Regions from separate parts of the Photobacterium kasasachensis genome, predicted to be linked through region 1. Evidence: predicted binding sites of a transcription regulator. Region 1 holds the regulator's gene; each other region holds the start of a gene.

Region 1 (8,003 bases):
TGAACTGACCATGGAGCAAAAAGTGCAACATGTTCGCCAGCAACTAGCCTCAGGTGATGCCGTGATTGTCTTTTCCGAGCTGCACGAATCGGTCGACATCAAGCTGCGCCGAGATCTGCACTCCTGACCCTAACCAACAGCCGTTAACCATACCGGGCCGCGGTATCATTTTTCACCTTGCAGCCCGAGTTATACTTGACCTTCCCTCTCCAGCCTGTTAATAACTCTTTCCGTTAATGTTAACGACAGGGTTTGTCATGTCTGCAAAACATCCAATTATTGCAGTAACAGGGTCTTCGGGTGCTGGCACCTCCACCACCTCTGAAGCTTTTCGTAAAATGTTCAATATGATGAGCATTAACGCCGCCTGGCTAGAAGGGGACAGCTTTCACCGCTTTACTCGTCCGGAAATGGATGTCGAAATTCGCAAGGCCAAAGAACAGGGGCGCCATATCAGCTACTTTGGTCCCCAGGCCAATGACTTCGCCCAGCTAGAAACCTTTTTCCGTCAATACGGCGATGACGGCAGTGGCCAGTTCCGGCGCTACCTGCACACCTTTGACGAGGCCGTTCCCTACAACCAAATGCCGGGCTCTTTCACCCCGTGGCAGGATCTGCCGGAAAATACCGATGTCCTGTTCTACGAGGGACTGCACGGCGGGGTCGTCGACGGCGAGATCAATGTCGCCCAGCATGTCGATCTACTCATCGGCATGGTTCCGATTGTGAACCTTGAATGGATCCAGAAGATCGTCCGGGATACGCGGGATCGCGGACACTCCCGCGAAGCTGTCATGGAGTCGATCGTTCGCTCAATGGACGACTACCTCAACTACATTACCCCGCAGTTTTCCCGTACCCATATTAACTTTCAGCGGGTACCGACGGTTGATACCTCCAACCCGCTCAGTGCCAAGGCGATTCCCAGCCTGGATGAGAGCTTTGTGGTGATCCGTTTTCGCGGGATCAAAAATGTCGACTTCCCGTATTTGCTGTCAATGATCCAGGGCTCCTTTATGTCGCGCCACAATACCCTGGTGGTACCAGGCGGAAAAATGAGCTTTGCCATGGAGCTGATCATGCGACCGCTGATCCAGCAATTAATCGAAACGGGTAAAATCGGGTAATAACAAAGGCCAATAGCAAGAGTCGAGTAACGAGGTGCGAGAGGTATACTTTCCGCTCTTACTCGATACTCGCCTCTCGTAACGCTACGCTTATGCTTTCACGACTTCGTAGGAATGGGTCATTTCTACGCCCTCACCCAGCATCAGGCAAACCGAGCAATACTTCTGTAGCGAATCGGCTACGACTTTCTCGACCAGAGCCTCGTCCAGATCATGACCCGTAACCACAAAATGCAAGTTTGCCGAAGTAAAAATACGCGGAGCCTGCTCACGGCGCTCGGAAGAAATCTGTGCTTCACAGGCCGTGATCTTCTGGCCGGCAGACTTTAATCCGTCGACCACATCGACCGAACTACAACCTCCCGCAGCCATGAGCACCATTTCCATCGGACTTGGTGCTTTTTCGCCCCCATTACCGTCCATTACGACGCTATGGCCAGAATTTGACTGGCCCAGAAAGGTCATATCTTCGACCCATTTCACGCGTGATTGCATTGCTTTCTCCTTACTTAAAACAGGGGTATTTGGCACTAACTCACAACGGTGTGATCATGTGCACACTTATGACTACAAAATGCCCATTTCAGATAGATCAATATCAAGAAATACGCGCCGAAAAAAGATAAACTCTGAACTAATTATTCACGTGAGCTTGCAGCCCAGCGGTTGACTGCATATCCTAGACGGCGAACAATTCTATTGTTAGGCCCAGCTTCAAGTAATAAGGATATCGTTGTTGGGCAACAAACGCAGAGGAAGTTAGTAATATGGTTCCAGGTAAACCTCAAACAGATCCAACTCTAGAGTGGTTTCTTTCCCATTGCCACATTCATAAGTACCCATCAAAGAGCACTTTGATTCATGCGGGCGAGAAAGCAGAAACGCTCTACTATATCGTCAAGGGTTCTGTTGCCGTATTGATCAAGGATGAAGAAGGCAAGGAAATGATCCTGTCTTACCTAAACCAGGGTGACTTCATCGGTGAACTAGGCCTGTTCGAAGAAGGTCAGGAGCGTACAGCTTGGGTTCGTGCGAAGACACCTTGTGAAGTCGCCGAGATTTCTTTCAAGAAATTCCGCCAGCTAATTCAGGTAAACCCAGATATTCTGATGCGCCTATCTGCTCAGATGGCAAGCCGCCTGCAGGTGACCAGCCAGAAAGTAGGTGATCTTGCATTCTTGGATGTTACAGGTCGTATCGCCCAGACACTGCTGAACCTTGCGAAGCAGCCTGATGCGATGACTCACCCAGATGGTATGCAGATCAAGATCACGCGTCAGGAAATCGGCCAGATTGTCGGTTGTTCACGTGAAACTGTCGGTCGTATCCTGAAGATGCTGGAAGAGCAGAACCTCATTTCGGCACACGGTAAAACGATTGTAGTTTACGGTACTCGCTAAACCCGGTACCCGGAAAGCAAAACGATAAAAAGCCGCATCATGCGGCTTTTTTTGTGTCCGATGTATACCTGCTGGGCATCAATGTAATAGCTTCAGACATAATTTGCTACAGCGCTCACTATTGTTCCTCTTGCGATCCCCACCATCAATGCTACATTGTGCATATGTGTATTGTATACACTTCGCAGTCTGGCCCCAATAACGGAAGCGGCGTCAGATACCGTTCGGATAATACGGAACGCAATTATATGGATATAGAACGCTTTGCGCCGAATGCCGGCAACACACCACCCGCCGTGATCCAAACGCTGCCGGCGACCGTTGAGCTGACGGGCTTTAGCGGCCAGCGCCACTATCTGGAGCAGCAGACAACATTTGACTCCACCAGCCGCCATCAGGGCAATGACAGTCCATGGCTACCTCCGCTGGACAGCCAGCACTAGCGACATGGGCTAAAAATATAAAAACCACGGCTACCCATGGCAGCCGTGGATCGAGCACTTAGCTTAATTACTGTAATTACTGATTAGTACTTTCGAATATCTTGTCCGCCGAGGCCTCGACAAATCCCCGGTACAGTTCACCATCAGCCGTCGAATAACGTTTGGCAAACTCATAGAAACCACCCGGCACCTCGCGTACGCCATCCGAAAAGTTCACCGGCACCCGATCGGCCATTGTTGAAGACTGCTCCAACATCACCTCCGGACTACCCTTGACTTCCCCGCCTGACTCATTGATCGCAAAACCGTTGTGACGTAGCAGGTGATTCACTTCCTGGATTTCGGTGAACTGCTCCAGCTGATTAATGCTGACGGTAAAGTGGTTAGCACCGAAACCATGCGCCGCCAACCAACCGGCATATTCGCTTTCTGCCGACAACAGCTCATAGGTCGCATAGTCCAGATCCCATAACCGCCCGCCGTAAAGAAACGCCGGATCATGCATGGCTTCTTCCGGTACCTGGTTAACCAGATCGCGTACCGTCTCCTGTAACAATGACGAGAACTGCCCCACCATCAATTCACTGATAAAAACTTTAGGTGCCAACGGATTCGGGTGCTCAAAGTGCTCGGCATAGAGCTTCTTCGCCTCGAAATGGTACTTGCCGCACGGTTTATAGCCGATGGCAATAAATGGCGCAGCCAGGCGGTCAAGCCCGACCTGCGGAAGGTTAAACGTCCGCAGCGCAATATGATCATTGAGCAGGGGCTCACCTTCCTCCAGCAGATCATGAACCTGACCTGCCGACGGACATAGACGCTGGGTATAATCTTGCCACAGCGCATTAAACAGTTGTTCAACCCTTTCCATGATGATGCTATCCCCTTGTCGATTAATTCCGCTTTCTCGCGCTTACAGCTTGATACCCGGTGATAGCTGAGCCGGTAACTCAGTTTGATCACCTTCCATCGATGCCATCGGATACGCACAGTAATCCGCAGCGTAATATGCACTCGGTCGTAAGTTGCCGGATGCGCCCGGTCCACCAAATGGTGCATCACCACTGGCCCCGGTTAGCTGCCGGTTACGGTTTACAATCCCGGCACGGATGTGATCAATAAAGTATTGCCACTCTTCGTCGCGGGTAGAAACAAGCCCTGCCGACAAACCGTAGCGGGTATCATTGGCCAGCGTTACCGCCTGCTCCAGCCCCTGATAACGGACAACCTGCAGGAGCGGGCCGAAGTATTCTTCATCCGGTAGCTCGGCCACCTTGCTCACCTCGATGATAGCCGGCGTCACTACCGCCCCCTGGCCGCGTTTGGCTTCCAGCAGAACCTCGCCTCCCAAGCTCACCAAGTTGGCCTGAGCACGGACGATACCGTCAGCGGCCGCCTCGGAGATTTGCGGCCCCATAAATGGCTGCGGCTCGGCAAACGGGCCGTCGATAACAAGCTGCGATGTGGCCTCGACCAGACGCGTCAGCAGCGCATCCCCATTCTCGCCCTGCGGCAGATACAGACGACGGGCACAGGTACAACGCTGTCCGGCACTGATAAAGGCTGACTGAATAATAGTGTAGACAGTCGCTTCCAGCTCGCCATAGTCCTCGGAGATAACCATCGGATTATTGCCGCCCATCTCAAGCGCCAGCATCTTGCCCGGCTGACCGGCAAACTGACGGTGGAGGATATGACCGGTATTGGCGCTGCCGGTAAACAGCAAGCCATCGATACCGGAAGAACCAGCCAGGGCCTCACCCGTGGCACGGGCCCCCTGCACCAGATTAATCACCCCGCCTGGCAAGCCGGCTTGCTGCCACAGCTTCATGGTCTCTTCGGCAATTTTCGGCGTCAGTTCTGACGGTTTGAATACAACGGTATTTCCGGCCAGCAGCGCAGGCACAATGTGGCCGTTAGGCAAGTGGCCCGGGAAGTTATAAGGACCGAAGACTGCCATGACACCCAGCGGACGGTGACGCAAAATGGCCTGGCTTCCGGCCACTTCTTTCTGCTTGTGGCCGGTACGCTCATCATAGGCGCGTAGCGAGATGGCTATCTTGCCGACCATCGCCCCGGCTTCCGTTCGGGTCTCCCACAACGGCTTACCGGTTTCCTCGGCAATGGTGCGGGCAATATGTTCGCTGTTTTCTTTGACCAGCTCGGCAAAACGCTCAACGATGGCCTGACGTTCACTAAAGGCTGTTTTACGCCAGCTCAGGAGAGCCTGACGGGCACCGGCAACAGCTAGCTCGACCTGCTCGGCAGTCGCGCCTTTTCCCTGCCAGATCACCTCACCGCTGAACGGGTTCAGTGACTGCATCGCTTCGCCATTACCTTCCTGCCAGTTTCCTGCTATCCATTGTGTCATGATGTTCTCCCGTCCTTTTTATTGCGCAATCAGGCGAACCTGATCACCATTTTTCACCTGCAGTGCTTCTGCCATTTCCGCGTCCATCTGCGCGATCGCCTTCTCTTCATCAAGGACGACCTTACCGACAACAGCCCGGAAATTCTCAAATGAGCTGTTGCTGATAATGCAGTCTTTGCCTGTCGCAGACTCGCCAATCACAACGCTACAACGCTGCGAATGGCGTACTGATTCTATATTGCGGGTATCACACTCGACAGTCGGGCCGGCATCAAAAATGTCGACATAACCGCGGCAACTAAATCCTTCTTTTTCCAGCAAACGCAGTGCCGGGCGTGTTTTTTCATGTACCTCGCCAATCACCGCCTGGGCTTCCGGGCTAAGCAGGTTGACGTAAATCGGCAACTTCGGCATCAGATCGGCAATAAAGCCCTTCTTCCCAATCCCGGTCAGGTAGTCTGCCAACGTAAAATCAATCGAGAAAAAGTGCTCTTTCAGCCATTCCCAGAACGGCGAATGCCCTTCCTCATCGGAAACGCCGCGCATTTCGGCAATCACCGTGGTGTCAAATCGCTCCGGGTGCTCGGCCATCATCATGAAACGGCACTTCGACAGCAGGCGACCATTCAGCCCCTGACGCCATTCCGGACGTAGGAACAGGGTGCATAGCTCGCTCACACCGGTGTAGTCATTACCAAATGTCAGTACTTTCACCACATTGTGAACATTCAGACGACGAGATGAGTGAACCACGGTACTCAGGTGGTAGGTATAAAAGGGATTGTCCAGCCCGATAGCGGCTTCTATTGCTGTCGTACCGGCAATTTCTCCCGTCTTGGTGTCTTCTGCCACCATCAGGTAACCTTCCGGCCCCGGCTTGGTGACGGCTTTGGCAAAGCTCTCCACCGAGTGTTCAATCCTGTTGCGCAGGATTTCTTCATTCACCGGTAGTGAAGTAAAACCATGACCGGACTCTTCGGCGCATTGCATTAGCGCCGGTAAGTCGGCTTCAGTAATAGGACGTATAACCAGCATCGAACTCCCTCCTGATGCAGGTAGCGGCAGTTGCCGCTAGCTCATTGTTTTCTAGTGAATTGATTGCCGTTTCATGTTCGGAAACAGGCAACTGCAGTGGCCAGGCTCCTGTCAGCCACTGCATGTTTTAAGGATGTATTGGTATCGCTTATTTATTGGTGCAGCGTTATTGATGTCGCCTTTTATTGGTGTAACTTTTATTAATGTAGCTTGGCAATCGCGCGCTCAAGACGAGCCATACCTTCATCGATATCGGCCTTGTCGATCACCAGTGACGGAGTAAAGCGCACGACGTTAGCACCGGCAACCAGTACCATCAGCCCTTCTTCTCCGGCCGCCAGCAAAATATCACGGGCACGTCCCTGCCATTCTTCATTCAGGGCAGCACCCAGCAGCAAGCCTTTACCACGTACCTCGTCAAAGATTGGGTATTTAGCATTTATTTGAGCCAGTCCTTCACGGAACCACTGCTCGCGCTGTTTAACACCGTCCAGTACCTCTGGCTTAGTGACTTCATTCACAACCGCTTCGGCAACGGCACAAGCCAGCGGGTTACCGCCGTAGGTCGAGCCATGTGTACCAACCTTCAGGTGAACAGCCAGCTCAGAAGTTGTCAGCATGGCACCAATCGGGAAACCACCGCCCAATGATTTCGCCGTGCTCAGAATATCTGGTGTGACACCCAGCCCCTGGTAGGCATAAAAGTCACCAGTACGGCCATTACCCGTCTGGACCTCGTCAAAGATCAGCAGCGCATTGTGCTTGTCGCAAAGCTCACGTACGCCCTGGATAAACTCCTGGGTCGGCGAAATGATTCCGCCTTCACCCTGCAGCGGCTCCATCATCACCGCACAGGTACGCTCTGACATGTGCTCAGCCAGTGTCGACAGGTCGTTGTATACTAAGTGGGTCACGTCACCGGGTTTCGGACCGAAGCCATCAGAATAGGCTGCCTGCCCACCGACAGTTACTGTGAAGAAGGTACGGCCATGGAAGCCCTGCTGGAATGAGATAATTTCAGATTTTTCCGGGCCAAACTTATCGGCCGCATAGCGACGGGCCAGTTTCAGCGCCGCCTCGTTAGCCTCGGCACCTGAGTTGGCAAAGAACACCTTTTCAGCAAAACTGTGCTCGGTCAGCTTTTTCGCCAGACGCAGCGCCGGCTCGTTGGTCATGACATTACTTAAATGCCATAGCTTATCGGCCTGCTCCTTGAGTGCATTGACCATAACAGGGTGACAATGGCCCAGACAGCTCACTGCGATACCGCCGGCAAAATCAATATATTCGCGGTCATCCTGATCCCACACGCGTGCACCCTGGCCTTTCACCGGTACGATCTGCATCGGGGAATAACAAGGTACCATCACCTCATCAAACAGCTGACGTCCTACTTTGTGCTCCATTGCCATCATCCTTTCCTTCTGTGTATTGCGTCTTAAGCATAGTATTTACATTTTATTAACCAATTCCAATAGCAGAATATTTTTTTTATCCTTTATCTGGGTTGGCTAACGCTCTGTTGAATACATATTTATGCGGGTTTGAGGGAAGTTTATTAACAACACAATGGAAAAAAGTGTATTTCCGCTGAGGAAATAAAGGCTGTGGGCTTCACCTCTAGTGC
Region 2 (8,003 bases), on a different contig from region 1:
GATAATAATCACGCACTTAAACAAGCAGGCTTAAAAGTTACGCTTCCGCGTCTTAAAATTCTGGAAGTATTGCAGCAGCCTGATTGCCAACACATTAGTGCTGAAGACTTATACAAGAAACTAATCGATATTGGTGAAGAGATTGGCCTGGCAACGGTTTACCGCGTACTGAACCAATTTGATGATGCTGGTATTGTGACTCGCCACCACTTCGAAGGTGGTAAATCAGTATTTGAACTGGCCACTCAGCACCACCATGACCACCTGGTTTGTCTTGATTGTGGAAAAGTTATTGAGTTTTCTGACCAAGTTATCGAACAGCGTCAGAAAGAGATTGCTTCCAGCTTCAACGTTCGCCTGACTAACCACAGCCTGTACCTCTATGGTCACTGCATGGAAGGTGACTGTAACGAAAACCCAGAGCTGCACGATCAAAAATAATTAATGCCCTAAGCCTCCACTGCGATATATTGACTACGACAGATGGCGGCTTAGGCGCTAGACACTAAATCAAAAAACCAGCCAAGCGGCTGGTTTTTTTATGGGTTCAAAAAGCCAGCCTTAGCTGGCTTTGCTGTTAATCGCCAATCTTGGCCCAAGTATCACGCAGGCCAACCGTGCGGTTAAACACCAGTTTATCTTTAGATGACTCTTTGCTGTCGGCACAGAAATAACCCATACGCTCAAACTGGAACGCTTTTTCCGCTTCAGCATCAGCCAACGACGGCTCTACGACACCTTGCTTAATGGTCAGTGATTCCGGGTTGATCACAGAGACAAAGTCATCAGCAGCGCCAGGGTTCGGTACCGTGAACAAACGATCGTACAGACGAATTTCAGCAGGGATACCCGCTTCCGCTGATACCCAGTGGATCACGCCCTTCACCTTGCGGCCGTCTGTTGGGTTTTGGCCCAGCGTTTCGTTATCGTAAGTACAGAAGATGGTAGTGATATTACCTTCTTCGTCTTTCTCGATACGTTCAGCCTTGATCACATAGGCACCACGCAGACGCACTTCTTTACCCAGCACCAGGCGCTTGTACTTCTTGTTTGCTTCTTCACGGAAGTCTTCACGCTCGATATACAGCTCACGAGTGAAAGGTACTTCGCGGGTTCCCATCTCAGGCTTATTCGGATGGTTCGCTACATTCAAGATTTCCGCTTCACCATCAAAGTTTTCGATAACAACTTTAACTGGATCCAGAACGGCCATTGCACGAGGTGCATTTTCGTTTAGATCATCACGGATACAAGATTCCAGTGAGCCCATCTCGATGGTGTTGTCTTGCTTAGTTACACCAATGCGCTTACAAAACTCGCGGATAGAGGCAGAAGTAAAGCCACGACGACGCAGGCCAGAGATAGTCGGCATACGCGGATCATCCCAACCAGAAACCAGATTATCGGTTACCAGCTGGTTTAGCTTACGCTTGGACATAACCGTGTACTCAAGGTTCAGGCGGCTGAACTCATACTGACGCGGCTGGCAGTCAATCGTAATGTTATCCAGTACCCAGTCATACAGACGGCGGTTGTCCATAAACTCCAGGGTACAGATAGAGTGTGTAATACCTTCCAGCGCATCAGAGATACAGTGCGTGAAATCGTACATCGGATAGATGCACCACTTGTCGCCAGTCTGGTGGTGAGTGGCGAAACGCACACGATAGATAACGGGATCACGCATCACCATAAACGGTGAAGCCATGTCGATCTTGGCGCGAAGGCACATCTTGCCCTCTTCCACTTCGCCATTTTTCATTTTATCGAACAGCGCCAGGTTTTCTTCAACGCTGCGATCACGGTATGGGCTGTGTTTACCCGGCTCAGTCAATGTGCCGCGGTATTCACGCATTTGCTCTGGACTTAGCTCATCAATATACGCTAAGCCTTTATTAATCAATTCAATAGCAAACCCGTATAGCTTGTCGAAGTAGTTTGATGAATAGCAAATCTCACCGCTCCACTCGAAGCCCAACCAGTTAACATCGTTCTTAATAGACTCAACGTATTCGATGTCTTCTTTCTCAGGGTTAGTATCGTCGAAACGTAGGTTACATTGACCCTGATAGTCCTGAGCAATACCGAAGTTCAAACAAATTGATTTAGCATGACCGATGTGCAGGTAGCCATTCGGCTCCGGCGGGAATCGGGTATGTACGCTTGTATGTTTGCCACTTGCTAAATCCGCATCAATGATCTGGCGGATAAAGTTAGTTGGACGAGCTTCAGATTCACTCATCTATTACACCTCGTGTGCTTACAGGATTTTAGAACCCTCTATGATCCATAAATATGGTGCACGACTCAACAAATAGTGTGCATTGTTTGTCGATATGTATAAAAAAACCCCGCTATCGCAGGGCAATATAAACAGATGACACCCAATTCGAGCATCAATATACCCAAGCTACCTCAAGATGCAGGGCAACCCAAGCCTAAAACTACCAGGGCAGCTTCGGAATACACTTCGGGGAAAGCGTATTCGGAAACTAGCAAGGCACAACCCGCCGAACCAGAGCGGAGCCTTGCGGTAGCGATGGCCAAGCCTCAGTGTAAGCTTGTTTTGGAAAAAAAAACGGCCTCCAAACAAGAGGCCGCTCTTCACGCCGTAATCCAGGCTCCCTGATCAGGAACCCGGCCTTAGGTCATTAAGGCAGTTTTACCGAAGAGAGATCTTCAGATGCCGGGATTTTTTTCATTTCGCCAGCAACGATTTCCGCCAGCGGGCCAAGGATAACCTGAATATTGTTAGTACCAAGTTTAACCACACCCATGGCACCCAGAGCCTTCAGAGTTTTCTCATCAGCAAGGCTACTGTCTTTCAGTGTCAGGCGCAGACGCGTGATACATGCATCGATGTTCTCAAGGTTACCGTGGCCACCCAGTGCTTTCAGGTACTGTTTTGCCAGCTCACCCGTTTCTTCTGAACCCGCAACTGAACCTTCTTCGGCATCATCGTCTTCACGACCCGGTGTTTTCAGGTCGAACTTAACAATGACAGTACGGAAGATTGCGTAGTACAGACCGAAGAATACCAGGCCTTGAACAATTAGCATGTACCAGTTAACCGCAAGCGGGTTACGCGTAGAGAGCACCATATCGACCAGACCAGCCGAGAAGCCGAAGCCAGCAATCCACTGCATTGATGCCGCAATGTATACAGACAAGCCAGCCAGTGCTGCGTGAACAACGTATAGCGCAGGAGCCAGGAACATGAAGGCAAATTCTAGCGGCTCAGTTACACCGGTGAAGAATGATGCGAAACCAGCTGCAATCATGATTGAAGCAACTTTTTCTTTGTTCTTCGCTTTCGACGTATGGTACATCGCAAGCGCCGCACCTGGCAGACCGAACATCATGATTGGGAAGAAACCAGCCTGATACATACCGGTCACACCCGGAGTCGCCACACCTTCAGCGATAGATTTCGCGCCACCAAGGAAGTTAGGAATATCGTTGATACCGGCAACGTCAAACCAGAATACAGAGTTCAGTGCGTGGTGAAGGCCGACAGGAATCAATAGACGGTTAAAGAATGCATAGATACCAGCACCTATCTCACCCATACCCTGGATACCTTCACCGAAGTTCACAAGACCACCATAAACGGCTGGCCAGATGTACATCAGGATGAAAGCAATAAAGATACCTGCGAATGACGTCAGGATAGGAACCAGACGCTTGCCCGAGAAGAATGCCAGGGCTTTGTGAAGTTCTACAGCAGAGAAGCGGTTATAGATTTCAGCGGATACGATACCGACTAAGATACCGACAAATTGGTTATTGATCTTCGCGAATGCTGCAGGCACTGCACTAGGGTCAATGCCTTGAATTTGTGCAACTGCACCCGGAGACAGCAGCGTTGTAACGACTAAAAAGCCAACAAAACCAGAAAGTGCTGCTGCACCATCTTTATCTTTAGACATACCGTACGCAACACCAATTGCAAACAGTACAGACATGTTATCAATAATAGCGGCACCAGCCTTGATCAAAAAGGCAGCCAGTGCACTGTTTGCACCCCAGCCGTTCGGATCAATCCAGTAGCCAATACCCATTAATATTGCGGCGGCAGGCAGTGTGGCAACAGGTACCATCAACGCCTTACCTACTTTCTGAAAATATCCAAGAATATTCACCCTTAGTTCCCCCTATGGTTTTCTTAGATGCGATCCAGATAACTTTTTTTAGTTATCCGATTAAGTCATTTGCAGTGTAAGAGATTAATTTCGCCCCGCAAATTAAAACCTCATCAATTGTGATCTTTATCACCTGATTAACTAACAATAGAGCGATTTTGCTAGCCCGATCATAAAACTTATTTTATTATCCAAAACAAAGGTAATATGCCGCTAAGATTTAATCGTATTTTCTACTAGGAATGAGGTATCACCGTGAGACTAATCCCGCTGAATAAAGCTAAAGATGTAGGTTTGTGGTCAGCTCGCTATATCGCTGATTCTATTAATAAATTTCAGCCAACAGCCAACCGTCCTTTTGTATTAGGTTTACCAACAGGTGGTACTCCACTGGCAACATACAAGCGTTTAATCGAGCTTTATGAAGCTGGAGAAGTAAGTTTTAAGCACGTTGTTACCTTCAACATGGATGAGTATATCGGTATCTCAGCCGACCACCCTGAATCATACCGCAGCTTCATGTACAGCAACTTCTTCCAGCACATTGATATTCAAGAAGAAAACATCAATCTTCTGAATGGTAATACTGACGATCACGAAGCCGAGTGTCAGCGTTACGAGGACAAGATCAAATCTTACGGTAAAATTAATCTGTTCATGGGCGGCGTAGGCAACGACGGACATATTGCCTTCAACGAGCCGGCTTCTTCGCTGGCATCACGCACCCGTATCAAAACACTGACAGAAGACACCCGTATTGCAAACTCGCGCTTCTTTGACGGTGATATGGATCAGGTACCTAAGTACGCACTAACCATCGGCGTTGGTACGTTGCTGGATGCACGGGAAATCATGATTCTGGTTACCGGCCACAACAAGGCTCAGGCTCTTGAAGCCGCCGTTGAAGGTTCGGTTAACCACCTGTGGACGGTATCTGCCCTTCAGCTACACCCTAAATCACTGATTGTCTGTGACGAGCCGTCAACACAGGAGCTGAAAGTCAAAACTGTGAAATACTTCCAGGAACTGGAAGCTGAAAACATCAAGAACCTGTAATAGGAGTTGTTCATGTACGCGCTTACCAACTGCCGTATTTTTACCGGTAGCGATGTGCTGAATAACCACGCCGTCATTATTGACGGCGTGAACATTCACGCTATTTGCCCTGCTGACGAGCTACCTCAAGATATTGAAACGCTGAATCTGGACGGGGCCAACCTGACACCAGGTTTCATCGATCTGCAGCTCAACGGCTGCGGCGGCGTCATGCTAAACGATGAGATCAATGCCGATACCATCCATACCATGCACCGCGCCAACCTAAAATCAGGCTGCACCAGCTTCTTGCCGACGCTGATCACCTCGTCTGACGACGATATGAAAGCGGTCATTGCCGCGGCCCGCGAATATCACGCCCAGTATCAAAACCACTCGCTCGGTTTGCACCTGGAAGGCCCTTACCTGAACGTGATGAAAAAAGGTATCCACAGTGTCGATCACATCCGTCGTTCCGATGACGCCATGATCCAGACCATCTGTGACAATGCCGATATCGTGGCCAAGGTAACACTGGCACCGGAACAGAACTCCCACGAGCATATCCGACAGCTGGCCGAGGCCGGTATTGTTGTTTCTGCAGGCCATACCAATGCCACCTATGTCGAGGCGCGCAAGGGCTTTGAGGCCGGTATCAGCTTTGCGACCCACCTGTTTAATGCCATGACACCGATTGCCGGCCGCGAGCCAGGCATGGTCGGGGCCATCTACGACACGCCGGATGTCTACACTGGGGTGATAGCGGACGGTTTTCATGTAGATTATGCCAATATTCGTATGGCTCACAGGATGAAAGGCGAAAAACTTGTTTTGGTCACCGATGCAACTGCACCAGCAGGAGCAGACATTGATCACTTTATTTTTGTCGGTAAGAAAGTATATTACCGTGATGGCAAGTGTGTTGATGAAAATGGCACACTTGGCGGTTCGGCACTAACCATGATTGAAGCAGTTCAAAACAGTGTCGAGCATGCAGGTATCGCCCTGGACGAAGCGATTCGTATGGCAACCCTGTATCCTGCTCGTGCCATTGGTGCGGACAAGACACTGGGAGCCATCAAAAAAGGCATGGTTGCTAACCTGGCTATTTTTGATCGTGACTTCCATGTTCGGGCGACTGTTGTTAACGGTGAATACGAGCAGAACTAACTATGACAGGCGGACAAATTGGTAATGTAGATCTGGTAAAGCAGCTTAACAGTGCAGCTGTTTACAGACTCATTGACTTGCAAGGCCCTATTTCACGTATCCAGGTAGCAGACGTAAGTCAGCTGGCTCCTGCAAGCGTTACTAAAATCACCCGCCAATTGCTTGAGCGCGGCCTGATCAAAGAGGTCGCGCAGCAAGCCTCCACCGGTGGACGACGTGCCATTTCGCTGACGACAGAGTCAGCGCCTTTCCATTCGATTGCTATCCGGCTTGGACGCAACTATATCGAATTGACCATTTACGATTTGAGCGGCAAGCACATAGCCAGTGCCGCTCATCAGTTTAATTACGCCAACCAGCAAGAACTGACCGACGGCCTGCTTGGCCATATCCGCCAGTTCATCGCAGACAACCAAAATATCATGCGTGAGCTGGTCGCTTTCGGTATTACCCTGCCGGGACTGATTGATCCGGAAACCGGCGTGGTCGAATATATGCCACATATTGAGGTGGATAACTTTCCACTCTCGGAAATTATCAGCGAGAAATTCGGCGTTTCCTGCTTTGTCGGTAACGACATCCGAGGCCTGGCGTTAGCCGAACACTATTTCGGCGCAAGTCAGGACTGCAAAGATTCAATCCTGATCAGTGTCCACCACGGTACCGGTGCCGGGATCATCGTGAACGGACAGGTGTTCCTAGGCTTTAACCGTAATGTCGGTGAGATTGGCCATATCCAGATTGATCCGCTCGGTGACAAATGCCAGTGCGGCAACTTTGGCTGTCTGGAAACAGTGGCGGCAGATCCGGCCATCATCAAGCAGGTTCAGAGCCTGCTGGCCCAAGGTTACCGTAGCAGCCTGCAGGAGCTGGAGGAAGTCACTATGCCAGCCATCTGCGAAGCGGCCAATAAGGGTGACGAACTGGCCAGCCAGGTACTGATCAAGGTCGGTAATCAACTCGGCAAGGCACTGGCTATGACGATTAATTTATTCAACCCGCAAAAAATCGTGGTTGCCGGCAATATCATCCAGGCCAAAGATGTCGTTTTTCCGGCCATCCGACGCTGTGTCGAAACCCAGTCACTGTCAACGTTCCATAAAGATCTGCCGATTGTAGAATCTGAGCTCTATAGCCAGCCTACCATCGGGGCTTTTTCAATGATCAAGCGGGCTATGCTAAACGGCGTGCTGCTTCAGCGACTGCTTGAAGATTAAGGCCGACAACACAGCGTCTGACTGCATGCCAACCTTATAGCACAGCAGTTTTTTCGCCACACTAAAAAGGGGCATGTACCGGACAGGTACATGCCCCTTGTGGTATATTGCGCAAAAAAATTCACCCTACGCCCAAGCTACACTATGGGTTATGCGATAGTGCTATCGAGAACACAATAAGAAAGGATAATTAGTCTCAACATGGAACTTATTTTTATCATAGCCGCCTTTCTGGCTGGCTTTATAGCCCTGAGGTGCAAGCTTCCTCCTCTGGTAGGCTTCCTTGTCGCGGGGTTTGCCCTCAATAGCGCAGGCTACCAGTCAACCGAAGTCCTCAGTGTCCTGGCCGATCTCGGCGTTACCCTGCTACTGTTCTCGATTGGTCTCAAACTCGATGTCAAAACCCTGCTTGCCAAAGAGATCTGGGGAGGAGCGACAC
Region 3 (8,003 bases), on a different contig from region 1:
GCCGATTCCTGCCCGAGGCAACAGCCATACCAGTGCAGGCACCACTACCAGTCCGCCTCCGATACCGAGCAAACCAGCCAGCAAGCCAACGCCACTGCCCAGAACCAGGCACATGGCAAACAACCATAACGCATTATCTATCATCTTAACCTACTACTTACCGGCACGGATAAAGCCACCCAAACCGCGCTCGTCAACAAACTCCGTTGTTTGGGCACGTACATCATCAGCGAATGTCGCCTGCAAAGCAAATCGGCTTAACTGCTCCATTTCGCTCACCGAAATATGGCGCAAAATATATTTAATCCGGGCTACATTGCGGGTGTTCATACTCAGGGAGCGATAACCCATTCCCACCAGCAACAGCGCTCCAATCGGATCACCGGCCAGTTCGCCACAGACACTAACCGGGATATTCAACCCCCGGCTGGTATCGATAATATGCTTCATGGCATGGAGCACGGCCGGATGCAATGCATCATAGACACTCGCAACCCGGGAATTGTTCCGGTCAACGGCGAGTAAATATTGCGTCAGGTCGTTGCTGCCGACCGATATAAAATCGACCTTTCCTTTCAGCGCCGACAATTGGTACAAAATCGACGGCACCTCGATCATGATACCGATCCGAGGCCGCTTCAGTTCTTTCCCCTGCTCTTCAGCATATTTTGCCACTTCGACAAAGGCGCGCTCGATCAAGACCTTCGACTCGTCCAGCTCGGCAATACCAGATATCATCGGGAGCAAAATATCCATATTCTCAAGGCCGATACTGGCCTTGAGCATGGCCCGGACCTGGATCAGAAAAATTTCGGGATGATCGAGCGTAAAGCGGATCCCCCGCCAGCCCAGAAAAGGGTTATCCTCTTCGATAGCCAGATACGGCAAAGGCTTGTCGCCCCCAACATCCAGGGTCCGCATCACCACCTGCTTATCACGGTAGGTAGATAAGATAGCCCGATACTGTACCGTTTGCTCTTCTTCCGACGGAAAACTACGCTGCAACAAGAAAGGCACTTCGGTTCGATACAGCCCGACCCCATCAACCCCCTGATTCACGGCAATACTGGTATCGGCGCTCAGGCCTGCATTCAGATGAATATGAATCCGCTGATTATCCTGGGTATAGGATGCCTTGCCGAGTTCCTCCTCGACCGTTTTGGTCAGCTCGTCTTCTTCCTTGAGCAGCCGGTTATATTCTGCGAGGACATGACGGTTAGGATTAACCAGAAAGTCTCCCCGGTACCCGTCAACAATGACCTTGCAGTTGTGCACTTTCTCGGGAACAAAATCGACCCCCATAATTGCAGGCAGGCCCAGCGCCCGCGATAGGATCGCGGCATGAGAGTTGGCGGCACCTTCCTGGGCGACAACCGCTGCCAGCTTGTCCCGCGGAATACTGGCCAGCATAGCCGCTGTCAGTTCTCGGGTCAGCAGAACAACCGGTTCATCCCACTGGTGCTCGGCAACATCATCATTATGGAGGAAAAACAACAGGCGCTGGCCCAGCTCGCGAATATCCTGCGCCCGCTCTTTAAGGTAGTCGTCTTTCATATTGGCAAAGCGATCGGAATATGCCTCGACCACCTGACGGATCGCCCACTCGGCCTGATCGCCGGCGGCAATTTTGGCAAACAGATCTTTGCGCAGCATCGGATCATTGAGCAGGTGACTGAACAGATCGAAAATAGCCAGCGTCTCTTTGTGTAGCTCACTGTCAAAACGCTTACGCAGCCGGCGGAACTCGGCACTGGCAAGCTCAATCGCGATACTTAGCCTTTCCTGCTCTGCCTCCAGATCGAGACAAGATGCCGGTGATACCTGTTCCAGCCGCGGCTGGTTATCATCCCACCAGGCACGGGCTACCGCTACCCCGGTCGAGGCAGCCGAACCAATCAGGTGCAGGCCGTCACGTTGATCCGGCCACATTCCCTGGGCCTTGGCATGGGCAAGGATCACCGCCAGCTGCGCCGCCAGCGTAACCATAAAGGACTCTTCGCTTTCATCGAACTCGCGTCGCTGCCGCTGCTGGATAACCAACACGCCCAGCACCTGGCGCTGGTGAATAATGGGAGTGCCAAAGAAGGAGCCGAAAGACTCTTCGCCAATACCGGGAAAATGTTTGAAATGGGGATGATGCCGGGCATCGGCAACATTGATAGGCTCTGCGCGGTTGCCGACCAGCCCCACCAGCCCTTCACCGAAAGCCAGCTGAATCTGGTAGTGGGGTTTGGTGAGTCCCTGCGTCGCCATCAGGGTAAACTGCTGTCGTTCGTGATCGGCAATATAGACAGAGCAACAGTCTGTCTTCATTGCCCGGCAGGTACTGACAACAAGCTGATCCAGCGCTTCAATTAAATTTGGGGCGCTTGCGACTTTTTCAACAATTTCTCTTAGCTGCGTCAGCATAGTAAACCTTATCCGGTAATCCTGAGTTATCCCCGCTTGCCTCTGCGCTTCATCTTGCGCTCTTTTCTCTCTTTGAAAGGCATGGCCATAGCCGCGAACTCCTTTAGTGCCCGCCGGTAGACATCACGCTTAAAGGACACGACCTGACGCACCGGGTACCAGTAACTCACCCAACGCCAACCATCAAACTCAGGCGTGCTGCCACGCTGCATATTCACCTTTGACTCATCACATTCTAGGCTGAGCAAAAACCATTTTTGCTTTTGCCCGATACAAACAGGTTTAGAGTCCCACCTTACAAGACGCTTCGGTAATTTATAACGTAGCCAATGCCGGCTTGACGCCAAAATTCGGACATCTTTCTTGGTAAGCCCTACTTCCTCATACAGTTCGCGATACATGGCTTGTTCCGGGGTCTCCCCCTCATCAATGCCGCCTTGCGGAAACTGCCAGGAGTGTTGTCCATATCGTCGAGCCCAGAATACTTGGCCATGGCTATTACAGATCACAATCCCTACATTAGGGCGGTATCCATCGCCATCTATCACTGGACGACCTCAAGTATAAATCTCTATTAACAGTGATTTTTTCACAGACGATGCAACGGGTAAACAAACATTCTAATTAATAACCGTTTTTTCCTACCTAGCACTCAGTTTCTGGATAACTTCGAATGGCCGACGAGTTTATAAACAGACAAATGAGACCTATGCCACATTTATACACGCTTTCTGTGGATAGATTTGTGCAGAAGCTCTATTTCAGCCTGATTCAAGCCAATTTTTGTTTCGTACCATTTTAAAACACACATCAGAAATACTAGAGAAAAACATATAAAAACAACAAATTAAATTATCATACGAAATAATTAACCCATGGTATTGAATGATCATCCATACCGAAAAAACAGATCGGTCAAAGATCAACCAACAACGCGTTTATCCACATCGCTCATAGCCAACTGCTGATTTATCACCCAGCACAACGAATAAAATACCAACAAACACCTGGATAAATAACCAGATGGTGAGAAATTAAAATATTTATCCAATTATCCTGTGGATATCTTTGTGAAAGATCCTTACATTTTGCTTGTATAACCCTTTTCCAGCTAAGCCAAGCAGCAAACTGCCGTCAACAAAAACGGCTTTAAAATGATATTTTTCAACACCTTAAAAATAAACCTCATAGCCTTCTGTGTTGATCATCCACTCCGCGCAATTAGGATCGTGCATAAATTAACCACCCATTTATTCACAGTTGTCCCATCATTTCCCATACTCTTATCAGCATAGAGGGGCTATGCTAGTATGCTCGGCATCAGCGACTATTCACCTTAGAGTACCTTCGTACCGATATGCGTCCAACTCCCCAAACAGAGCAAGAACTCCTTAGCCGCGCCCATGAACTGGCAGGGTTGTCACTCGGCGAACTCGCCAAGGAGGCAGGTATTGTCACCCCTCCCGATCTAAAACGGGACAAGGGCTGGGTCGGTCAATTGCTGGAGTGGCACCTCGGCGCCACCGCTGGCAGCAAGCCCGTGCCGGACTTTATCGAGCTGGGTATCGAGTTGAAAACGATCCCGATCGGCTATAACGGCAAACCGCTGGAAACCACCTTTGTTTGTGTGGCACCACTCATTGGCCTTCAGGGCCTCAGTTGGGAAAATAGCCATATCCGCCATAAGCTGGCCAGAGTACTGTGGATCCCTGTGGAGGGTGAGCGGGATATTGCCCTGGCTGATCGCCGCGTTGGTTCTCCCTTGCTTTGGAGCCCGTCCCCGGACGAAGAGCAGCGCTTACGCCGGGACTGGGAAGAGTTGATGGATATGATCGTGCTCGGCCATGTCGAGAAAATTACGGCACGCCATGGCGAGATCCTGCAGCTTCGGCCAAAGGCTGCCAACAGCAAGGCGCTAACAGAGGCCTATGGTGCCGACGGGCAACCGATAAAGACCCTGCCCCGCGGCTTTTATCTCAAGACCCACTTTACTGCAGAGCTGCTGGAACGTTATTTCATCTTACAGTGAAATCGTCATGTCTTCCCGGCAGTCAGAGACCTTTCCGTCCGGAGAAAACTCATCATAGGGATCCGTCACCCGCAATATCACCGAGGTGATCCCCAGCGGACGGAGGAGATCCTTGACCTGCTCGATGGACTGGAAGCGGACCATTTCGTCGTTGTCATCCTTCAGCGGCTCAAGCTGATGCTTAAACTCCACTTCCATCAGATAGTCCGAGCAACCGGCATAGCTGGTCACAATGCATTTAGGGACTTTGCCATCATCAACTTTAAGCCAGTGCTTCAACTGCGATAGTTTCATTATAGCTCCTCGGATCCTTACCCTGACGATCAAACATTATTGTTATATCAGTCTATAACTATGTGCCACGTTAACCATATCGGCAAGGTGAAACCGACAGCTTTCCCCACTAGCTCAAGGTCAACACCGGTCTTCTCACCCACGGACAGACAGGTTATATTCAATAGATAGCAATCAGTCCAAGGAGGGCTTATGGAATATCACCGACTCCCCCACTCCTCGCTCGACGTCAGCAAAATCTGTCTCGGCACCATGACGTTTGGCGAGCAGAACAACGAATCGGAAGCGCACAGCCAGCTAGATTTCGCGTTTGAACGCGGTGTCAACTTTATTGATACCGCCGAGATGTATCCGGTCCCGCCAACAGCCGAGACGCAGGGACTGACCGAAACCTATATCGGTAACTGGCTAGCCAAATCCGGCAAGCGAGACAAGGTGGTACTGGCGACCAAAGTGGCCGGTCCACGGGGACTTCCTTATATCCGTGACAATATGGCGCTGGATCGCCGTAATATTCACGACGCTGTCGAAACCAGCCTCAACCGGCTGCAAACCGATTATATCGACCTCTATCAGCTTCACTGGCCACAGCGGGAAACCAACTGTTTCGGCAGCCTTAACTACCAATATGCGGATGATCATTCCGGCGTGACGCTAACCGACAGCCTGGAAGCCCTGGCCGAGCTGGTGCGAAGCGGTAAAATTCGCTATATCGGGCTCTCCAACGAAACACCGTGGGGCGTTATGTCATTTCTTCGCCTTGCCGAGAAGCACAACCTTCCTCGGGTCATTACTATCCAGAATCCGTATAACCTGCTCAACCGCAGCTTCGAGGTCGGGTTGTCGGAAATCAGCCATCATGAAGGTGTCGAACTGCTTGCCTACTCCCCCTTGGCATTCGGTACGCTAAGCGGCAAGTATCTCGATGGCGCCCGGCCGGACGGTGCCCGTTGCACCCTGTTCGAGCGATTCTCACGCTACTTTAATTCGCAGGGGTTGGCCGCCACCCAGGCCTATATCGATGTCGCCAACAGGCACGGTCTGGATCCGGCCAAGATGGCGCTCGCCTTCGTCAATCAGCGTCCTTTCGTCGCATCAACAATTATAGGAGCCACCAACCTCGATCAGCTGGAAGCCAATATCGACAGTGTCAACCTCACGCTCGGCAACGAGGTGCTGGCCGATCTGGAAGCTGTCGGCGTCACCTACTCCAACCCTTGCCCGTAGGCACCTCCGTTTAATCCTTTGAAAAAGCAAAGCCCCCGTCAGACGGGGGCTTGATAGTATTGTGCTTTAGCCATTACGCCTTGCTCGCTACGTATTAAGAGCAAGGCGTTACGATTATGTCACGAGTCTAGACTTATACTCTCGCCTTAGGTGACGGATCATACGACCGGCTTTATCGGACAACAGGTAGTTTTCCACCCGGTAGTCTTTACCCACACCGATATCTTGCAGCAAGTGCTCAGACAGGTGAGGGATATCCAGACGGATCCGGCGGTGTGCGCGACGCCATGCGGCATCCTCGCGATGGACGTCAAGACGAACTAACAAGACTGCGATACGTAAATAGACAGATTGGCGCATAGTAGTGCTCTCCATTAATTAGATAATAAGAGGGACACGGATACTGCCGTAGTAAGCTGACAATTTGACTCGCCGCGACAGATATCCGCGGCCCATTTACACAGCGAATTGCTGTTAGTGGTTGGTGTACTTCAAGAGATCACCAGCAGGACGCAGACATTTCAAGATACTGATAGTCATCATGTTTTCCTCCTGGTAATAAATAAGAAAGGGATAAAGCTGGGGTAATTTTAACCAGCAGAACGAATAAAACAAGCATATATTAGCACTTAATTGCATAAAAATACTTTATGCTGAGATAACAGGTCCAAACATGGATATCCGCCGGAGATAGCGCCTTTCTGATGAATAATGCAGCATAAAACAATCACTGATTTTTATACAAAAGGGACGTTTGTCTTTATTCTCAATCGATTAACGCTAGCAGCAAACAATAAAAGCGCCCAGAGGCGCTTTCGGCAATCATCAGCTTTGTCGGAAATGCCGGGGGGGCGGTACAAGATCATGCTTATTCAGCAACCGGTACATCGTCGCCCGCGATACGCCCAGCTCACGGGCGGCAGCAGAAATCTGACCTTTGTTATTCTCCAGTACCGATAGCAACGCACAGCGCTCAGACTCCTCACGAATCGTCTTCAGACTCTGCTTGTCATCACTCAGCCGCGGGAGATCCAGGTGATCGGCTTCGATCACCTTGCTCTCCGCCAGCAATATCGCCCGCTTCAACTGACTGATCAGTTCACGGACATTACCCGGCCACGGGTAGCTCAATATCAGTTTCTGTGCTTCGTCCGACAGGGATTTGGCCATACTGTTATATTGGCGGGCAAACTTCAGCAGCAGATACTCCGCCAGCAGTACGATATCTTCTCCCCTATCTCGAAGGGCCGGTACAGCCAAGCCTAGGACGTTCAGGCGATAATACAGATCCTCGCGTATTTTACCTTCGGCCAGTAACTCTTCGAGCGTATGACGGGTTGATACAATCAGGCGAAGATCCGATGTTACCTGCCGCCCGCACACTGTCGTAAAGCAGCCATCCTGCAACAAGCGCAGTAGCTCTTGCTGGCGCTCATCATCCAACATGGAGATTTCATCAAGAAATAATACCCCTTTATCGGCAGCCCCAAAGCAACACCGGCCTGCATTGCTCAGGCTGCCCTCGTCAATCAACCAAGAATCATTGAGTGCCTCGCAGCTAACAGTGACGAAGGCCCCCTTGGCCCGGGTCGAGGCCTGATGGATCGCCTGGGCCACCAGCTCTTTGCCTGTCCCGATTTCACCCTGCACAAATACCGGCATATCAGCGGCAGCCATACGTTTCACCTGATGGCGAAGCTTTTTCATGACAGTGGTATTGCCCTGTAGCCCATGCTGACCGAACTGCCCAAGCTCCGGCCACACCTTGCGTTCCAGCCTCAGCATCCCCAACTGGTGACCAATGGTTTTGAGCAACTGGGACTCAGGGACCGGGGAGGTAAAATAATCGATACAGAAATTGACGATAAACTGACAGGTCGCCTCGGTATCCAGTTGCTCCTCGCGGACCAGCGCCAGCCAGCGTGCCTGCTTGTTGCGGTTAACCACCCCGGCAATACCATTGAGGCTAAAGTTATCCTGCGTCAGGTCAACCACACCGATACAGGGGCCCACCTCCAATAGCAGCGACTCGGCAGTTCGAAGA
Region 4 (8,003 bases), on a different contig from region 1:
GATCAGACGAAATCGCCATTAAGCGCACCTGCGCTGCAATGGAGATTACGTCGCAAGTATCGAATTTAGTATTCATTGGTATTTAAGTGGTTGATATGACGACTAAAGCATTAACGCGTTGCTATCGCTTTGAAAGTGTGGATTTTGAGCCCGATCTGCGTCTGTTGGTATGGCAAGACAACACCGAAACCGTGCTCACGGTCCATGAGTCTCGCCTGTTGGAAACCCTGTGCTATTTCGCCGGTGAGGTGATCAGTGCCCAGTCGCTGTTTGATAAGACATTCACTCAGGTCGATCCCTACAGCCACGAAAGCAACAGCCACTATGATCTAAATACTCTATTGATCTCGCTGACAAAAAAGCTCGAATACAATGGCGAGATGTCCATTCCGATTGAAGTTATTCCTCACTTTGGCTTTCGCGTTCCCCTCCCAGACAAAACATGCCGTCTTGTCCATACCTTTGATAAACAACCGAGACTTCCTGCCGAAAGTAACCAGGAACCAAAGCTAGAGTCAGCCACCGAGCACATTGTTAAATACAGCCTATTGCATAAGATTTCAGTGCTGTTACTAGCTGCTGCCGGGGTTGCGATTGTGGTTGTTTCAAACTTCTAGCAACCGGTATTTTTGCGTTCAAATTTTTTGTGGCTTAGATCACATTTGTTTTGTATGATGAATGAGTCTCTTCGTTAGGAATCAAGGCTCATGGCATATCTCCGTTCCTTTTCTGTCATTCTCATTTGTCTGTTTATCGGCAAGGCGATACAGCACCTTACCCAGCTGGCTATTCCCGGTAGCATCATCGGCATGTTGCTTCTATTCATCGTGCTCTCAATGGGGCTCATCCCTTCCAGTTGGGCAAAAGAAGGCTGCCATCTGCTCATTCGCCACATGGCATTGCTCTTCGTTCCTGTTGGCGTCGGCCTGATGAACTATCTTGATTTACTCTCCGCAAACACCTTACCGATTTTACTCAGCACCATTGGCAGCAGCCTGATTGTTTTTCTGGTTATTGGCGTGGCGACTCACTACAAGGAAAAATGATGATCTGGTTGGCTACAACATTAATTGTTTTCTATATTGCCCGGTATATTTCAAAGTACATTCAGCACCCTATCGTCAACCCACTTTTGATCTGCCTGCTTGTCATTATTCCTCTGCTGGTATGGTTGAACGTGCCATATGAGACCTATTTCGAACAAAACAAATGGCTAAACGCGCTGCTTGAGCCTGCTGTCGTCGCATTGGCGTTTCCCCTCTATGAACAGCTGTCCCAAATCAGACAAAAATGGAAAGTCATCTTCACCGCGTGTCTGGCTGGCAGTGTTCTGTCGATGCTAACCGGAGCCGGCATCGCTTTGTCGCTTGGTGCCGATCCTCAGCTAACGGCAAGCATTTTGCCTAAATCTGTTACTACACCTATCGCAATGGCGGTTTCTGAACAGATTGGCGGTGTTCCGGCAATTGCGGCCATCATGGTGATTATTGCGGGTTTGTTCGGCGCGGTATTGGGTTACCCGCTATTTCGGTTAGTGGGGATTGAAGCCCCTATCGCAAAAGGACTAACCATGGGGACGGTATCTCATGCCCTTGGAACGGCAAAAGCGGCGGAAGAAAACTATCAGGATGGCGCATTCAGTTCACTGGCGCTTGTTATCTGCGGTGTAATGACATCTATCCTTGCACCGGCTATTTTTCCACTAATCTTAAAGTTATTCAGCTAAGACATTAGTATTCACAATATATGCAGGTAATCGAATACATCGTTAACTTATTGATAAATAAAGGCGCGAAAATTAAAATCTGTGTGACACCACTCTCATTTATGTAATGCGTGTAACGGCGATTAGGTATCTGTGACAAAGATCACACATGAAATTAATCACTGCGCCTACAATGTTTCTCCATACACAATACGGAGTAACACTCATGCATACTAAAGTGATGGATGCTTTAGGCACTTTACCCTCTGATCTGGCGACTGCAATTAAGCCTGTTTTAGAAGATGCAAACTTTGATGCAACTTTGAGCCCAGAAGTATTCGAACAGCTGCTCGCTAAGACACAGATGACGGACAGTGAACTGCGTGTTGCTCTGCTTCCTCTTGCTGCAGCCTATTCCGTTGCTCCGATTTCCAACTTCTTCGTCGGTGCTATTGTGCGCGGTGAATCTGGTCGCCTTTACTTTGGCGCTAACATGGAATTCGTCGGTGCTTCTCTGTCGCAAACCATTCACGCCGAACAGTCTGCAATCAGCCATGCCTGGGTGAAGGGTGAAAGAGGAATTTCCGATATCACCATTAACTACAGCCCTTGCGGCCACTGTCGCCAGTTCATGAACGAGCTGACTACAGCACAGAGCCTGGTTGTCCAGCTACCTGAACGCGCAGCGAAAAAGCTTCAGGAATACTTGCCTGAGTCATTCGGTCCTGCTGATCTGAACATTACTGATGCCCTGTTGGCGAGCGTTGACCATGGTTTGAAAACCGATGCGACCGAAGCACTGATTAAAGAAGCATGTGCGGCAGCCAACGGCTCTCACGCGCCATACACCAAGAACTTCAGTGGTGTTGCACTAAAAGCCAAAGACGGTAAAACCTTCATTGGTAAGTATGCCGAGAACGCAGCGTTCAACCCAAGCCTGCCACCGCTTCAGGTTGCACTGGTTAACATGAACATGGCTGGCTACCCGCTTTCAGACATTGAAGAAGCGGCACTGGTAGAAAAATCAGACAGCACTATCAGCCACCTGGCAGATACCCAAAACACCTTGGAAGCGCTGAACCCAGATGTACCTCTTACTTATGTAGCGGCTTAACAGTAGCGCAGCATAATCTGACTATTTAAAAACCGCCGAATGGCGGTTTTTCTTTTTAAATCAGTTTCATCCTCTCTTATGCAGGGGTATGATGCCGTAAGATTTTATTACCTGTACTGATAATATTACCCATGTCTCATCACCACAATCCGCTCCAGGGCGCCAGCTGGATGCTAACCGCAGGGCTTGCATTTGCTATCGTCAACAGCCTGGCTCAATACCTGAGTGTCATGCTTCACCTGCCCTCAACCACTGTTGCACTTATTCAATATTTCATTGCCCTTATCGCTATCTTCCCTTGGTTAAGAAGCCTGGGTCTAAGGCAGGCACTGCAAACCAAACACTTTGGCATGCACTGTTTACGTGTGTTCCTTTCAGTAATTGGTATTCAGCTCTGGCTGTGGGCACTCGCCTATCCGGTGCCTATCTGGCAGGGTATTGCGCTGCTTATGACCTCACCATTGTTTGCCACTATCGGGTCTGGGTTGTTCCTGAAAGAGAAAGTCGGTATTGCACGCTGGGCGGCAACATTGGCAGGTTTTGTTGGTGCGATGATCATTCTTGAGCCATGGGCCGACTCGTTCAGTTGGGCAGCATTACTGCCTGTTGGTGCTGCATTCTTCTGGGCCTGCTATTCACTGATGGTGAAAAAGATGTCTGTCGATGACTCGCCAACGACGATGGTTGTCTACCTGCTGATTCTGATCACGCCATTCAACCTGTTTCTTGCGGTGCCGGACTTCACTATGCCTGCAAGCGGGCTGACATGGGTACTGCTTGCCGGAGCCGGATTGCTGACAGCATTGGCACAATGGTCGATTGCCAAAGCCTACGCGGTTGCCGATGCCTCATTCGTTCAGCCGTTTGACCATGCCAAGCTTCCTTTGAACGTACTGGCTGGCTGGGTTGTCTTTGGCTGGGTACCGCCGGGCCGTCTATGGCTTGGCGCTGCCATTATTATCGCTTCCGTCGCCTTTATCACCCAGTGGGAAAATAAAAAGGCAACCGTTAAAAGCGAAGCAGCCTAACCCATCACTTCTCCCCAAAATCCCCGCCTGCCGGGGATTTTCTTTTTCTTGCTAGCCAATTAGAACAACTGCTCATTATTACGAAGAAACTGAGTGAGTTACGGTATCTCTTCTATACTTTTCAATCGTACGGAGAAATTTGTTACTCAGAGGAACCTGATATGAAGCAACTTGGTTTAGCGTCTCTTTTCATTAGCCTTTTTTCTTTGCTCTTCTCAATCACGGTACGCGCAGAATCATTCATCACCATTGGTACTGGTGGCGTTACAGGTGTGTATTATCCAACTGGCGGTGCGATTTGCCGTCTGGTCAACAAAGACCGTGACGCTCACGGCATCCGTTGCTCGGTAGAAAGTACCGGCGGGTCAATTTATAACATCAATACAATTCGGGCTGGTGAGCTTGATCTGGGGATCGCCCAGTCAGACTGGCAATACCACGCCTATAATGGAACCAGCAAATTTGCCGACAAAGGCCCTTTCAAATCACTTCGTGCGGTTTTTTCTATTCACCCTGAACCCTTTACCGTTGTCGCCAGAGCCGACTCTGGCATTAAGACCTTCACAGACTTAAAGGGGAAACGCGTTAACATCGGCAATCCGGGCTCCGGCCAGCGAGGAACGATGGAAGTACTGATGAAAGCCCTTGGCTGGACGAATAAAGACTTCGCGCTGGTTTCCGAGTTGAAGGCATCCGAGCAATCTAAAGCCCTTTGTGACAACAAAATCGATGCGATGATCTATACCGTTGGCCACCCTAGCGGTGCGATCAAGGAAGCCACTACATCCTGTGACAGCGTGATTGTCGAGGTGGCAGGGCCTGTGGTCGACAAACTGATTGCCGAGAATGACTTTTATCGTGTCGCAACAGTACCCGGTGGGATGTACAAAGGCTCAGCCAGCGACGTGAAAACCTTTGGTGTCGGTGCCACGTTTGTTTCATCGGCCCAAACAGACAAAGCGTTGATCTATCAGGTCGTCAAATCCGTGTTTACCAACTTTGATACCTTCCGCAAACTTCACCCAGCCTTTGCCAATCTGAAGAAAGAAGAAATGGTTAAAGATGGCTTGTCTGCGCCGCTTCATGATGGTGCCAAACAGTACTACCAGGAAGCAAAACTCATAAAATAGAGTTAATAGGGTTAGCAATAGAACAACGCTTGTGACAGCGTCACAGAATGCGACTTACACACCACAAGCATTCCCGGCACAAGCAATACAAATGACAAAAGGCTGGAGTATCCAGCCTTTTTAGTTTGCAACTAACTCAAATCCACTTAGAAGCGATAGCGAACGCCCAGTGCGCCTTCTAGCTCCAGATCAACGTCTTCTACGACATACAGTGTCGGGCCAACTTCACCGTAGAGTTCAAACTGGCTTACCGGCACCTGGAATCCTACTCCTGAACGCACACCCAGTTTGTCATACTTGTTATCGACGTACTGAGCACCAACGAAGGTGTACATGCTATTTAGATCAGGGTCATTGACGAGTGAACCTAAGTTAAACGTCTTGTCTACCGCTACACCAAAATCATCCAGGCCAAGAGAAAATCGAAGATCGTTCGTCTTGTACTGAATACCACTCATCGGGCTACCAAAAAACACCCCGACGCTTTGTGAAGCGTGTGCTGAAACGGAAAGAGCAAGCGCCAAGCCTAGTAAAACTTTTTTCATCGTAATCATACTGTCGGTAACGAATAATGGGCCTACGTTAACCAAAAACCCCCTAAGACTCGATAGCCCCGCAGTAATCATGACAAAACTTTTACAAAGAAACCTCTAAGTATAGCCTTGGAACAACAAGGCAAAAACCAAGCAAAAACAAACAACGCAAACGATTGCGTGATGATTAAATTCCTGTATGATCGCGCTCAGTATCAATACTTATCGTAAGGAAATTCGATGTTAGGTTCAGCGACTCGCACAGATGCAACCCGTGTTCTACTGCTAGGATCCGGCGAACTAGGAAAAGAAGTTGCAATTGAATGTCAGCGTTTAGGTCTTGAAGTTATCGCTGTTGATCGCTACGCCAATGCCCCGGCGATGCAGGTTGCCCATCGCAGCCATGTTATCGATATGCTCGATAGCAAAGCGCTCAAACAAGTTATTGCCAAGGAACAGCCTCACTATGTGGTGCCGGAAATCGAAGCAATTGCCACCGATACGCTGGTTGAGCTAGAAGCCGATGGGCTGAATGTTGTACCAACTGCCAATGCGACCAAGCTTACTATGAACCGTGAGGGCATTCGTCGCCTTGCGGCAGAAACATTGGCTATTCCAACCTCCCCTTATGAATTTTCAGATCAGTATGATGATTTCGCCGCATCAGTTGAGCGCATCGGTACACCTTGTGTCGTCAAGCCAATCATGAGCTCTTCCGGCAAGGGACAGAGCGTGATCAAAACACCGGCAGACATCGAATCAGCCTGGCACTATGCACAGGAAGGCGGACGTGCAGGAGCCGGACGTGTCATCGTCGAAGGCTTTGTCGAGTTTGATTACGAAATTACCTTGCTGACCGTTCGTGCCATTGATGGCGTGCATTTCTGCGATCCTATCGGTCACCGTCAGGAAGACGGCGACTACCGCGAGTCTTGGCAGCCACAGCAAATGTCAGCTGACGCTCTTAAGGCCGCTCAGGAAGTTGCCGAAAAAGTAGTGAACGCACTGGGTGGCTATGGTTTATTTGGTGTTGAGCTATTCGTCAAAGGGGATGAGGTTCTGTTCAGCGAAGTCTCCCCTCGCCCGCATGACACCGGCATGGTCACCCTGATCTCTCAGGATCAATCTGAGTTCGCCCTGCATGTTCGCGCTTTCCTTGGCTTGCCGATTCACGCTATCACCCACTACGGCCCGTCAGCATCGGCTGTTGTGTTGTCTGAAGGTGTTTCCGACAACATCCGGTTTGATGACCTGGCAACTGCACTGGCCCGTCCGCAAACGCAGGTTCGCCTGTTTGCCAAGCCAGAAATTAACGGTCGCCGTCGTTTAGGCGTTGCCCTGACTCGCCGAGACACTACAGATCAGGCAATCAGCGACGCGGTTGAAACAGCTTCGGATATCAAAGTCGTTTTTTAACAAAAATACAAATACGCCAAGCATGAAAAAAGGAGCCACTGGCTCCTTTTTGTTTTTGTTTACGGGTATAGCTTGGCTAACTACAGCTCGATCAGCCACACTTCTTCTGCAAAACGTGACAGTCCACGCTGACGGCGTGGGTGTGATTCATCGGCATCGTCGCGATCAAGGTGGGTGATCTTACAACCAGCGAACAGCTGCTCAACTTCATCTTTGGTGACACTGAACGGAGGGCCATCCATTTCTGGCTGCGGATAATCCAGAGTAACCAGCAAAATACGTCCACCAGCCTTCACCATCGAAAGCAAGTGCTCCGTATACATTTTGCGCATGTTCTCAGGCATCGCAATCAATGCCGCACGATCATAAACCACATCGACAGGCTCAACACGAGTGGCAAAAAAGTCGCCACAATGAATGGTAATTTCATCGAACTCATAGAGCGTCTGACCATTACCTATCGATGTCACCATCGGCGTATAAAAGTGCTCGGAGAAAAACGCCCGTACCGCAATATCACTGAGCTCAATACCGACAACATTATCATGTTTTTCAGCCAGCCAGGCCAAATCAACTGATTTACCGCACATAGGCACCAACACGGTATCGGTACGTGTCGTGTTTAGCCTAGGCCAATACTTCGTTAGTACTGGATTAATGTCACTTAAATGAAAACCGATACGGTTCTCCGCCCAGCGGCTATGCCAAAATTCTGCATCCATCTTATTAGAATCTCTTAACTGACTTTACTTACGTTTGTATTTATCTCTATGGCCGCTATCTGACCATAGTTTGTTGCTCTGATCCAGCATTCGGTACGCCCTCAGCTAACCGGAAACACTGCCACCGCCCATAAACGCCTCAGGCGCCTTCTGAGCGCCTCAAACGAATCACAACAACAATGCGCACAAAACACCACCAAATCGCTCTATAATCAATCACAGGCACAAATAAAGCTATTATCAATAAGTATTACGGAAAGTGTTCGTTTCTCAGCGTTCAGATGCAAAAAAGGATGCCGAAGCATCCTTTTCTACTAATCTGGCTTAGACTGCGCTAGGCGAGATTATAAATTTG

The links. Region 1 encodes CRP, which controls carbon source genes, mostly activating them, when cyclic AMP is high. Its sites were predicted from a motif close to TGTGANNNNNNTCACA; they were not measured.
Region 2: the regulator CRP is predicted to act here: its motif matches at 4,261-4,276, upstream of nagE (N-acetylglucosamine-specific PTS transporter subunit IIBC).
Region 3: the regulator CRP is predicted to act here: its motif matches at 3,111-3,126, upstream of rppH (RNA pyrophosphohydrolase).
Region 4: the regulator CRP is predicted to act here: its motif matches at 1,858-1,873, upstream of cdd (cytidine deaminase).

The regions. Positions count from the first base shown of each region.
Region 1 covers NZ_JAKJSH010000009.1:50,772-58,774, forward strand. The annotation lists gene L4D19_RS13725 (YheU family protein) at 1-127, shown strand, start outside; gene L4D19_RS13730 (phosphoribulokinase) at 258-1,127, shown strand; gene L4D19_RS13735 (OsmC family protein) at 1,218-1,622, opposite strand; gene crp (cAMP-activated global transcriptional regulator CRP) at 1,895-2,527, shown strand; gene L4D19_RS13745 (hypothetical protein) at 2,776-2,970, shown strand; gene L4D19_RS13750 (DUF1338 domain-containing protein) at 3,047-3,841, opposite strand; gene astD (succinylglutamate-semialdehyde dehydrogenase) at 3,884-5,341, opposite strand; gene astA (arginine N-succinyltransferase) at 5,360-6,376, opposite strand; gene L4D19_RS13765 (aspartate aminotransferase family protein) at 6,577-7,788, opposite strand.
Region 2 covers NZ_JAKJSH010000006.1:136,149-144,151, reverse strand. The annotation lists gene fur (ferric iron uptake transcriptional regulator) at 1-441, shown strand, start outside; gene glnS (glutamine--tRNA ligase) at 578-2,242, opposite strand; gene nagE (N-acetylglucosamine-specific PTS transporter subunit IIBC) at 2,652-4,142, opposite strand; gene nagB (glucosamine-6-phosphate deaminase) at 4,398-5,198, shown strand; gene nagA (N-acetylglucosamine-6-phosphate deacetylase) at 5,211-6,347, shown strand; gene nagC (DNA-binding transcriptional regulator NagC) at 6,350-7,564, shown strand; gene L4D19_RS08335 (cation:proton antiporter domain-containing protein) at 7,766-8,003, shown strand, end outside.
Region 3 covers NZ_JAKJSH010000021.1:22,473-30,475, forward strand. The annotation lists gene L4D19_RS24050 (sulfite exporter TauE/SafE family protein) at 1-144, opposite strand, end outside; gene ptsP (phosphoenolpyruvate--protein phosphotransferase) at 154-2,409, opposite strand; gene rppH (RNA pyrophosphohydrolase) at 2,436-2,957, opposite strand; gene mutH (DNA mismatch repair endonuclease MutH) at 3,767-4,438, shown strand; gene L4D19_RS24070 (DUF6482 family protein) at 4,430-4,732, opposite strand; gene L4D19_RS24075 (NADP(H)-dependent aldo-keto reductase) at 4,925-5,959, shown strand; gene L4D19_RS24080 (hypothetical protein) at 6,074-6,319, opposite strand; gene L4D19_RS24085 (sigma-54-dependent transcriptional regulator) at 6,785-8,003, opposite strand, start outside.
Region 4 covers NZ_JAKJSH010000017.1:30,114-38,116, forward strand. The annotation lists gene L4D19_RS21700 (winged helix-turn-helix domain-containing protein) at 96-617, shown strand; gene L4D19_RS21705 (CidA/LrgA family protein) at 708-1,046, shown strand; gene L4D19_RS21710 (CidB/LrgB family autolysis modulator) at 1,049-1,726, shown strand; gene cdd (cytidine deaminase) at 1,932-2,819, shown strand; gene L4D19_RS21720 (DMT family transporter) at 2,951-3,847, shown strand; gene L4D19_RS21725 (TAXI family TRAP transporter solute-binding subunit) at 4,009-4,977, shown strand; gene L4D19_RS21730 (hypothetical protein) at 5,124-5,522, opposite strand; gene purT (formate-dependent phosphoribosylglycinamide formyltransferase) at 5,751-6,926, shown strand; gene L4D19_RS21740 (thiopurine S-methyltransferase) at 7,007-7,648, opposite strand.